Regions from separate parts of the Streptomyces sp. NBC_01283 genome, predicted to be linked through region 1. Evidence: predicted binding sites of a transcription regulator. Region 1 holds the regulator's gene; the other holds the start of a gene.
What was found. The regulator HspR, encoded in region 1, represses chaperone genes until heat shock. The targets are predictions, from matches to a motif close to TTGAGNNNNNNNNNCTCAA.
Positions count from the first base shown of each region.

Region 2: a site for HspR is predicted at 1,735-1,753, ahead of dnaK (molecular chaperone DnaK). Genes of this name have one in related genera too.

Region 1 is NZ_CP108430.1:4,504,428-4,508,634, forward strand. Features, by position in the region: gene OG302_RS20480 (helix-turn-helix transcriptional regulator) at 1-418, shown strand, start outside; partial or broken gene OG302_RS20485 (LuxR C-terminal-related transcriptional regulator) at 487-1,179, shown strand; gene OG302_RS20490 (hypothetical protein) at 1,192-1,701, opposite strand; gene OG302_RS20495 (heat shock protein transcriptional repressor HspR) at 1,826-2,290, opposite strand; gene dnaJ (molecular chaperone DnaJ) at 2,292-3,500, opposite strand; gene grpE (nucleotide exchange factor GrpE) at 3,542-4,207, opposite strand, start outside.
Region 2 is NZ_CP108430.1:2,032,603-2,036,809, forward strand. Features, by position in the region: gene dnaK (molecular chaperone DnaK) at 1-1,674, opposite strand, end outside; gene OG302_RS09225 (OsmC family protein) at 1,831-2,256, opposite strand; gene OG302_RS09230 (DUF6345 domain-containing protein) at 2,484-4,118, shown strand; gene OG302_RS09235 (amino acid permease) at 4,123-4,207, opposite strand, start outside.

The DNA.
Region 1 (4,207 bases):
CCAGGGGAACGTCGCCGTACGGACCCTGGAGGAGCTGGTCGACCGACTGATGATCTTCGATCGCACGGTCGCCCTGATTCCCGCGCACACCCGGCAGGACGCGGCTCTGGAGCTTCGTCACCCTGGCCTGATCGAGTACCTGGCCAAGGTCTTCGAGCAACTCTGGAGCCGGGCGACCCCCCTGGTCGACGACGTGCCGTACGCCCCACCCACCAACGGCATCACCGGCGTACAGCGCACGATCGCCAGAATGCTCATCGAGGGCCACGTCGACGAGGCAATCGCCCGCAGGCTCGGCATGAACGTCCGCACCTGCCGCGCCCACATCGCTAAGATCGCCGCCGCCCTGGGCAGCGGGAGCCGAGCTCAACTCGGCTATCTGATCGCCCAGTCCGGAATCCTCGACAAGGATCACTGAACTCGGCGATGGAATGAGTCGACGTGACGACAGAACCCCGTGCCCACGAGGCCGATGAAGCCGCCACCACCACGGAGCTGAGGGGAATCGCCCGCATCAACGAAGCCGTCGGCCGGGCCGAGGCGGCGGCCTCGCAGGAAGTGCTCACCATCCAGCCCGGCGGATCCCGCCCTCCCGACATCCTGGAAGCCGCCCTTCCGCGCGAGCAGGCGCTGCTCACCCGTGGCTGCCGGATGCGGACGCTCTACCAGCACACGACGCGTCACTCGCTGCCTGCTCTGGCCCACTTCGAACAGCTCGACGGGGATGTCGAGGTGCGCACCCTCGACGAGGTCACCGAGCGGCTCTTCGTCTTCGACCGCAAGGTCGCCTTCATCCCCGCGAGCGAGGACCGCAGCCGCGCCCTCGAACTGCGCCACCCCGCCGTGGTCGGCTACCTCGCCACCACCTTCGACCGGCTGTGGCGCCTTGCCACCCCCATGTGGCCCCAGTCGGCGCCCCAGCCTGCGGAGAACGGCATCACCACCCGCCAACGCGCCATCGCCGCTTTCCTCACCGAGGGGCTGACCGATTCCGAGATCTCCGCGCGTCTGGGCATGAATGTCCGCACCGCACGCGTCCACATAGCCAAACTCGCCGCCATCCTCGGCAGCGAAAGCCGGGCCCAACTCGGCTATCTCATAGGCCGGTCAGGAATTCTCGACACGGAAGAGACGGAAGAGACGGGGGAGACCGGGGATACGGGGGACGCGGAGGGCTGAACCTGCCGCAGGTCAGTCGTTCAGGTCCGTCCAGGTGCGCAGCAGGGCCTCGCGGTCCGATGTCTTCGGGGTGCCGCCCTCGTGGCGTCTGCCCCATTCCGCCATCGCCGCCAGCGTCGTCAGCAGCGTGCCCGCGCCCTGCGTGAGGCGGGACAGGAGGGCGCGGGAGAGCTCGTACTCCGTCTGCGAGTAGCCCGTGGCCGCCGCCGTGTACACCGTCAGGTCCGTGTCGCCCTCGGCGCCCGAGACCCGCAGCGTCATCGTGGGCGCCTCGTCGCCGCCGCCGAGGCCCACCGTCAGCGCCAGGTCCACCAGCACGCCCACGTTGCGCTTCAGGGACTTCACGGGGGCGTCCTCGACCGAAAGGGCGTGGACGTCCTCCCAGGGCCACAGACCCGCCTGCTTGTCCCCCAGGGCCACCACTCCCTCCGGAGTGAGCCGCGCCCCCGCCGCGAGGCCCGACGGCTTCGCGCCCACGTACACATCGCCCTCGGCGATCCAGAAAAGTCCCACCATGGTCATGGCGAGCCCCCCACTTCCCCAGCATGAAACAAGCAAAGAATCTTCAGGTCGTCACCGCCAACGCACGTCGGGGCCGGGAGGTTCCCACCTCCCGGCCCCGACGGCGCGCACGGCGCACGAAAAATTACTGCTCCGACGTCCTCTTAGGACGCCACACCACCAAGGCGCTCGCCTGCTGCACGTCCTGGTACGGGACCAGGTCGCGGCGGTACGACGCGTGGACCGCGGCCTCGCGCTGCTGCATCGCGGCGGCCGCGCCCTCCACGGCGCTGGACAGCTCGACCACCCTCGCCTGCAGCGCGGCGACCTGGTTCTCCAGCTCGATGATGCGCTTGATGCCGGCGAGGTTGATGCCCTCCTCCTGCGACAACTGCTGGACGGTGCGCAGCAGTTCGATGTCGCGGGCGGAATAGCGCCGGCCACGGCCCGCCGTGCGGTCCGGGGAGACCAGACCGAGGCGGTCGTACTGGCGCAGGGTCTGCGGATGGAGTCCGCTGAGCTGGGCGGCCACGGAGATGACGTAGACCGGCGTCTCGTCAGTCAGTTGGTACGCCCGCCCAAAATTGGACTGTCGACGACGGCCGTCCATCTCATGCTCCCTTCGCGGCCTGGAACAGTTCTGCCCGCGGATCGTCGTCCGCAGTCGCCTCGCGGTAGCTCTCCAGAGCTTCCTTCGCCTGGTCGCTCAACGACGTCGGTACGGATACCTCCACCGTCACGAGCAGGTCGCCCCGTGAACCGTCCTTGCGGACCGCGCCCTTGCCCCGCGCCCGCATCGTACGGCCGTTGGGCGTGCCCGGCGGCAGTTTCAGCGTGACGGGAGGGCCGCCCAGCGTGGGGACCTTGACCTCGCCGCCCAGTGCCGCCTCGGCGAACGTCACCGGTACCGTCACCGTCAGGTTGTCGCCCTTGCGGCCGAAGACCGGGTGGGTGTCGACGTGCACGACCACGTACAGGTCGCCTGCCGGACCGCCCCGTTCACCGGGGCCGCCCTTGCCTCGCAGGCGGATGCGCTGGCCGTCCGACACCCCCGCGGGGATGCGGACCTGCATCGTGCGCGACGACTTCGCCCGGCCCGAGCCCTTGCAGACCTCGCAGGGGTCCTGGGCGATGAGCCCACGCCCCTTGCAGTCCACGCAGGGATCCGTGAGGGAGAAACCGCCGCCGCCTCCCCGCGTGACCTGGCCCGTGCCGACGCAGGTCGGGCACACGCGCGGTGTGCCGTTCTTGTCGCCGGTGCCGGAACAGGCCTTGCAGGGAGCCTGGGAGGACATCCGGAGCGGGACCGTGGCCCCGTCCACCGCCTCCGTGAAGCTCAGCGTGACCTCGGACTCGATGTCCTGGCCCCGCCGGGGCTGCGTACGCGTGCCCGCGCCGCCCGCGCCCGTGCCGCCTCGGTTGAACAGGCCCCCGAAGACGTCACCCAGACCGCCCCCGAAGCCGCCGCCCGCGCCGCCCGCTCCACCGCCGCCCGGGGCGCCGCCTCCGAAGAGGTCGCCCAGGTCGAAGTTGAACGAGCCGCCGCCGCCCGCGCCTCCGGGACCGGCCCTGAAGCCGCCGTTGCCGAAGAGAGCACGCGCTTCGTCGTACTCCTTGCGCTTCTTGGGGTCCCCGAGGACGTCGTTCGCCTCCGAGATCTCCTTGAAGCGCTCTTCCGCTTTCGCGTTGCCCTTGTTGGCGTCCGGGTGGTTCTCGCGTGCGAGTTTCCGGTACGCCTTCTTGATCTCGGCTTCGGTGGCGTCCTTGGGGACGCCGAGGACCTTGTAGTAGTCCTTCTCGATGAAGTCCTTGGTGCTCATCCCCGACGTCCCTCCTCTCGCTTCACAACAGCTCCGTCATGTCAGCCCTCGTCCGGGCCACCGGTCTCCTTGTCCTCCGCCGCGTCGGCGGAGTCCGTGGAAGCAGCGGTCTCGGACTCGCCCTTGACCGTCTGCGCGCCCGGCTGCGGCTCGGCCACGGCCACCCGCGCGGGGCGGATGGTGCGCTCGCCGATGCGATACCCCGGCTGCAGGATCGCGACGCAGGTCGTCTCGGTGACGTCCGGTGCGTACGAGTGCATCAGGGCCTCGTGGATCGTCGGGTCGAAGGGCTCGCCCTCCTTGCCGAACTGCTGCAGGCCCATCTTGGCGACGACCGTCTCCAGGGCCTCCGCGACGGACTTGAAGCCGCCGACCAGCTCGCCGTGTTCACGGGCGCGGCCGACGTCGTCGAGGGTCGGGAGGAGCTCGGACAGGAGGTTCGCCGCGGCGATCTCCTTGACCGTGACCTTGTCCCGCTCCACACGGCGGCGGTAGTTCTGGTACTCCGCCTGCAGTCGCTGGAGGTCCGCCGTGCGCTCGCCGAGCGCCGTACGCACCTGGTCGAGCTGCGCGATCAGACCGACGTCCTGAGTGGACTGGGCGGACTGAGCCGACTGGGCGGATGCCTTGCTTGCGTCCCCGGCCGGGGCCGCCGGGCCCTCCTCGATGGAGGGCTCGGCGGCCTGCGGCGCCGCGTCATCAGGGGT
Region 2 (4,207 bases), 2.5 Mb from region 1:
GTCGTCGGGCCTGTCCTTCAGGATGCCCTTCAACTCCTCTGCCGCCGCGCCCACTTCGGCCCTGGTGTCCGCGGGGATCCGCTCCTCGTTCTCCCGCATGAACCGCTCCGTCTGGTAGACGAGCTGCTCCGCCTGGTTGCGGGTCTCGGCGGCGTCGCGCCGCTTGCGGTCCTCCTCCGCGTGCTCCTCCGCCTCCCGCACCATGCGGTTGATGTCGTCCTTGGGCAGCGCGGAGCCGCCCGTCACCGTCATGCGCTGCTCGCGGCCCGTCGCCTCGTCCTTGGCGGACACGTGCATGATGCCGTTGGCGTCGATGTCGAAGGTGACCTCGATCTTGGGCACGCCGCGCGGCGCCGGGGGCAGTCCGGTGAGGTCGAAGACACCGAGCTTCTTGTTGTACGCGGCGATCTCCCGCTCCCCCTGGAAGACCTGGATGCCGACCGACGGCTGGTTGTCCTCGGCGGTCGAGAAGGTCTCCGAACGCCGGGTGGGAATGGTCGTGTTGCGTTCGATGAGCTTGGTCATGATGCCGCCCTTGGTCTCGATCCCGAGGGACAGCGGCGTCACGTCCAGGAGCAGCACGTCCTTCACGTCGCCCCTGATCACACCGGCCTGGAGCGCCGCGCCGAGCGCCACCACCTCGTCGGGGTTGACCCCCTTGTGCGGTTCGCTGCCGGTGAGTTCCTTGACCAGTTCCGTCACGGCGGGCATCCGCGTCGAACCGCCCACCAGGATCACGTGGTCGACGGCCGACAGCTTGATGCCTGCATCCTTCACCGCCTGGTGGAAGGGGCCGCGGCAGCGCTCCAGCAAGTCCGCTGTCAGCTCCTGGAACTGAGCGCGGGTCAGCTTCTCCGCCAGGTGCAGAGGGCCGTCCGCCGACGCCGTGACGTACGGCAGGTTGATGTCCGTCTCGCTCGACGACGACAGCTCGATCTTCGCCTTCTCGGCCCCCTCGCGCAGGCGTTGCAGCGCCATCTTGTCCTTGCCGAGGTCCACTCCGTGCGCGTTCTTGAACTGCCGCACCAGGTACTCGACGATGCGCTGGTCCCAGTCGTCGCCGCCCAGCTTCGTGTCGCCGTTGGTGGCCTTCACCTCGATGACGCCTTCGCCCATCTCCAGGAGCGAGACGTCGAAGGTGCCGCCGCCGAGGTCGAAGACGAGGACCGTCTGGTCGTCGCCCTTGTCGAGGCCGTACGCGAGGGCCGCGGCCGTCGGTTCGTTGATGATGCGGAGCACGTTCAGGCCCGCGATCTCACCGGCCTCCTTGGTGGCCTGGCGCTGGGTGTCGTCGAAGTACGCGGGGACGGTGACGACCGCGTCCGTCACGTCCTCGCCCAGGTAGGACTCGGCGTCACGCTTGAGTTTCTGCAGGACGCGGGCGGACAGCTCCTGCGCGGTGTACCGGGTGCCGTCCACGGACCCGCCCTCGGGGAACCGCCAACTCCCGTCGCCCATGTGCCGTTTGACGGAGCGTGCGGTGCGCTCCACGTTGGTGACCGCCTGCCGTTTGGCGACCTCTCCGACGAGGACGTCGCCGTTCTTCGCGAAGGCGATGACCGACGGTGTGGTGCGCGCTCCCTCCGCGTTGGCGACGACCGTGGGATCACCGCCCTCCAGGACGGCCACCACCGAGTTCGTCGTACCGAGGTCGATCCCGACTGCACGTGCCATGTCCAGTCCCCTTCCACCGCGAGCCCGTTTCCCGGCGTACTTCGACCTCCATCACAAAACTTGAGCGGCATATTGTCAATGCCGCCCATGGCTGTGCCGCCGCCCCGGAGGACGGCGGCACGGCCGGAAAATGGCGTAAAGCCGTACGCAAGTACGTCAGGCGAGCTTCGCCGACAGCGTGATGGTCGTGCCCGTCAGGGCCTGGCTCACCGGGCAGTTCGCCTTGGCGTCCTCGGCGGCGGAGGTGAACGCGGCCTCGTCGAGGCCCGGCACCTCACCCTCGACGGTGAGGTGGATGCCGGTGATGCCGGTGCCCGGCTGGAAGGTGACGTCGGCTGAGGTGGTCAGCCGGGTGGGCGGGGTGCCCGCGCCCGTCAGACCGTGCGACAGCGCCATGGAGAAGCAGCTGGAGTGCGCGGCGGCGATCAGCTCTTCCGGGCTGGTCTTGCCGTTGGCCTGCTCGGCGCGGGACGGCCAGGAAACGGCCTGCTCCCCGATCCCGGAGGAGTCGAAGGTAACGGTTCCCGAGCCCTCCGTCAGAGAGCCTTCCCAGACCGTGTGCGCGGAGCGCGTGGTAGCCACGATGTAGATCCCTTCAGTGCGGTTCCGTGATGCGTCCCGGAACTTCCGTGCGCCCATCCGATCACATCCCGGCCGTCCAGCCGGGAAACCCGGGGTGTCTGAGGCACCACGGCAGTCCCGGGGCGTGGCCGCTATGGCCGAAATGCCAACTGTGCACGGCGCGTCTGCGGTGACACTTTGAGGCCCCCTCGCCCACGGGACGAGGAGTCCACTCAGGGGGTTTGGCCATGCGCATGAACTACTCGGAACGCGGTCCGTCTCCACTGGAAGGCGCGAAGCCAGGGGCCGCCGGTGACCGCGACTCGACGTTCGGCTGGTGGGGGGCCTTCAGCATCCAGAGGTTCGTCAACCAGAACACTCTCTTCCACACGCACGAAGACGCCACCGGATGGCTCGCCTACCTCCAGCAGTTCTACGACCGGAACTTCTGGTTCGCGGACGGCGGGGCGCAGGTGTGGGCGTACGAGGAGACGTACGACAACTGGCAGGACCGGTACGGCATGGACGCGGTGGTCGCCGTCTACCACTCGGGCCACGGCGGCATGGACGGCAACGGCGTCTTCTTCGCGCCGCTCGGCGCGGTCTGGGACGGCCGCAGCGACGCGATCTCGAACCGGATGGCGCTGGGCAACGAGAAGGTGAACTACATCTTCTGGTCCACCTGCAACTCGGTCCGGGTGCTCGGCGGGCACTCCCCCATCCGTACCTGGGCGGGGCCCAACATCGGCTTCCGCATGATCTTCGGGTTCGAGACCGTCAGCATCGACAGCCCGGACTACGGCAAGAAGTTCTGGGAGAAGTGGCGGGCCGGGCAGACGTTCACCGACGCGTGGCTGAACGCGAGCTGGGACATCTACAAGGGGCAGGCGCCCTCGGTCGCCGCGGTCGGCGCCAACCAGGCCGAGGCCACGGCCCGGCTCAACGGCGAGCGGACCCTCTACCGCGAGCACGTGCCGGACAACTGGTACGCATGGCGCTGGTTCAACGCCCGTGACTCCCTCAGGGAGCCGCTGACGCAGGCGCCGGACAGCCCGCAGATCGTGCAGCTCGCGCCGCGCGACCCGGGCGAGGAGCTCACCAGGATGGGCCGCATCGCGGACTTCCCGTCGGCGGCGCTGCAAGAGGTGCAGGTCGAGCGGCAGGGCGTGCTCAGCGCCACCTCCGGTGACCGGACCGTCTCCACGGCTCCGCACGCGATCCGGTGGGTCAAGCTCGCCGATGCCAACCACCGCAACCTGCGGCAACTGCCCACGGAGCGGGCGGTCGAGGCGGCGCGCACGTTCGCCGAGCGGCACGCCGACGGCGCCGAGCTCGTCGTGGACAGCGTGCACGACCTGATGCAGAACTCCGGGGCGAAGGACGGCTCCGAGCTCGGGGAGCCGGTGTCCCTGGAGACCCATGTGACGTTCCGGCAGGTCTTCGACGGCATACCGGTCATCACGCCCGACCGCGGTCTCATCCGCGTGGTCCTGGACAACGACGCGACCGTCGTCCAGGCACAGATCGCCACGCGCGAGACCACCGGCACGACGCGCGAGCCGAGCACCGACATCGCACCGCCTCCCTCGGGCGGCAAGGGCGCCGCAGCCGCGCCGCGGACGCGCGACCCCCGCCAGGCGCTCGCCGCCGCCCAACGCAAGCTGCTCGCCGAGCTCGCCGCCGTCACGGCCGACGAGCAGAGCGGCCAGGGCGCGGCGGCACGGCGCGAGCCCGAGGTCAGGGACGTGCCCGGCACGTTCGACGTCGGCTATGAGATCGAGGGCAACGAGGCCTACCCGGCCGCCCGCAAGCTCATCGAGATCGGGGCGGCGGACAGCATGTTCGTCACCCGTCGCTGGGTGGTCGCGGCGCTCGCCAGGTAGTCCGTCAGCGGGTGGCGGTCCGCTCCTTGCGGGCCGCCATCCAGGCGTAGACGAGCACGCCCGCGAAGAGGAACAGGACGCCCTGGTAG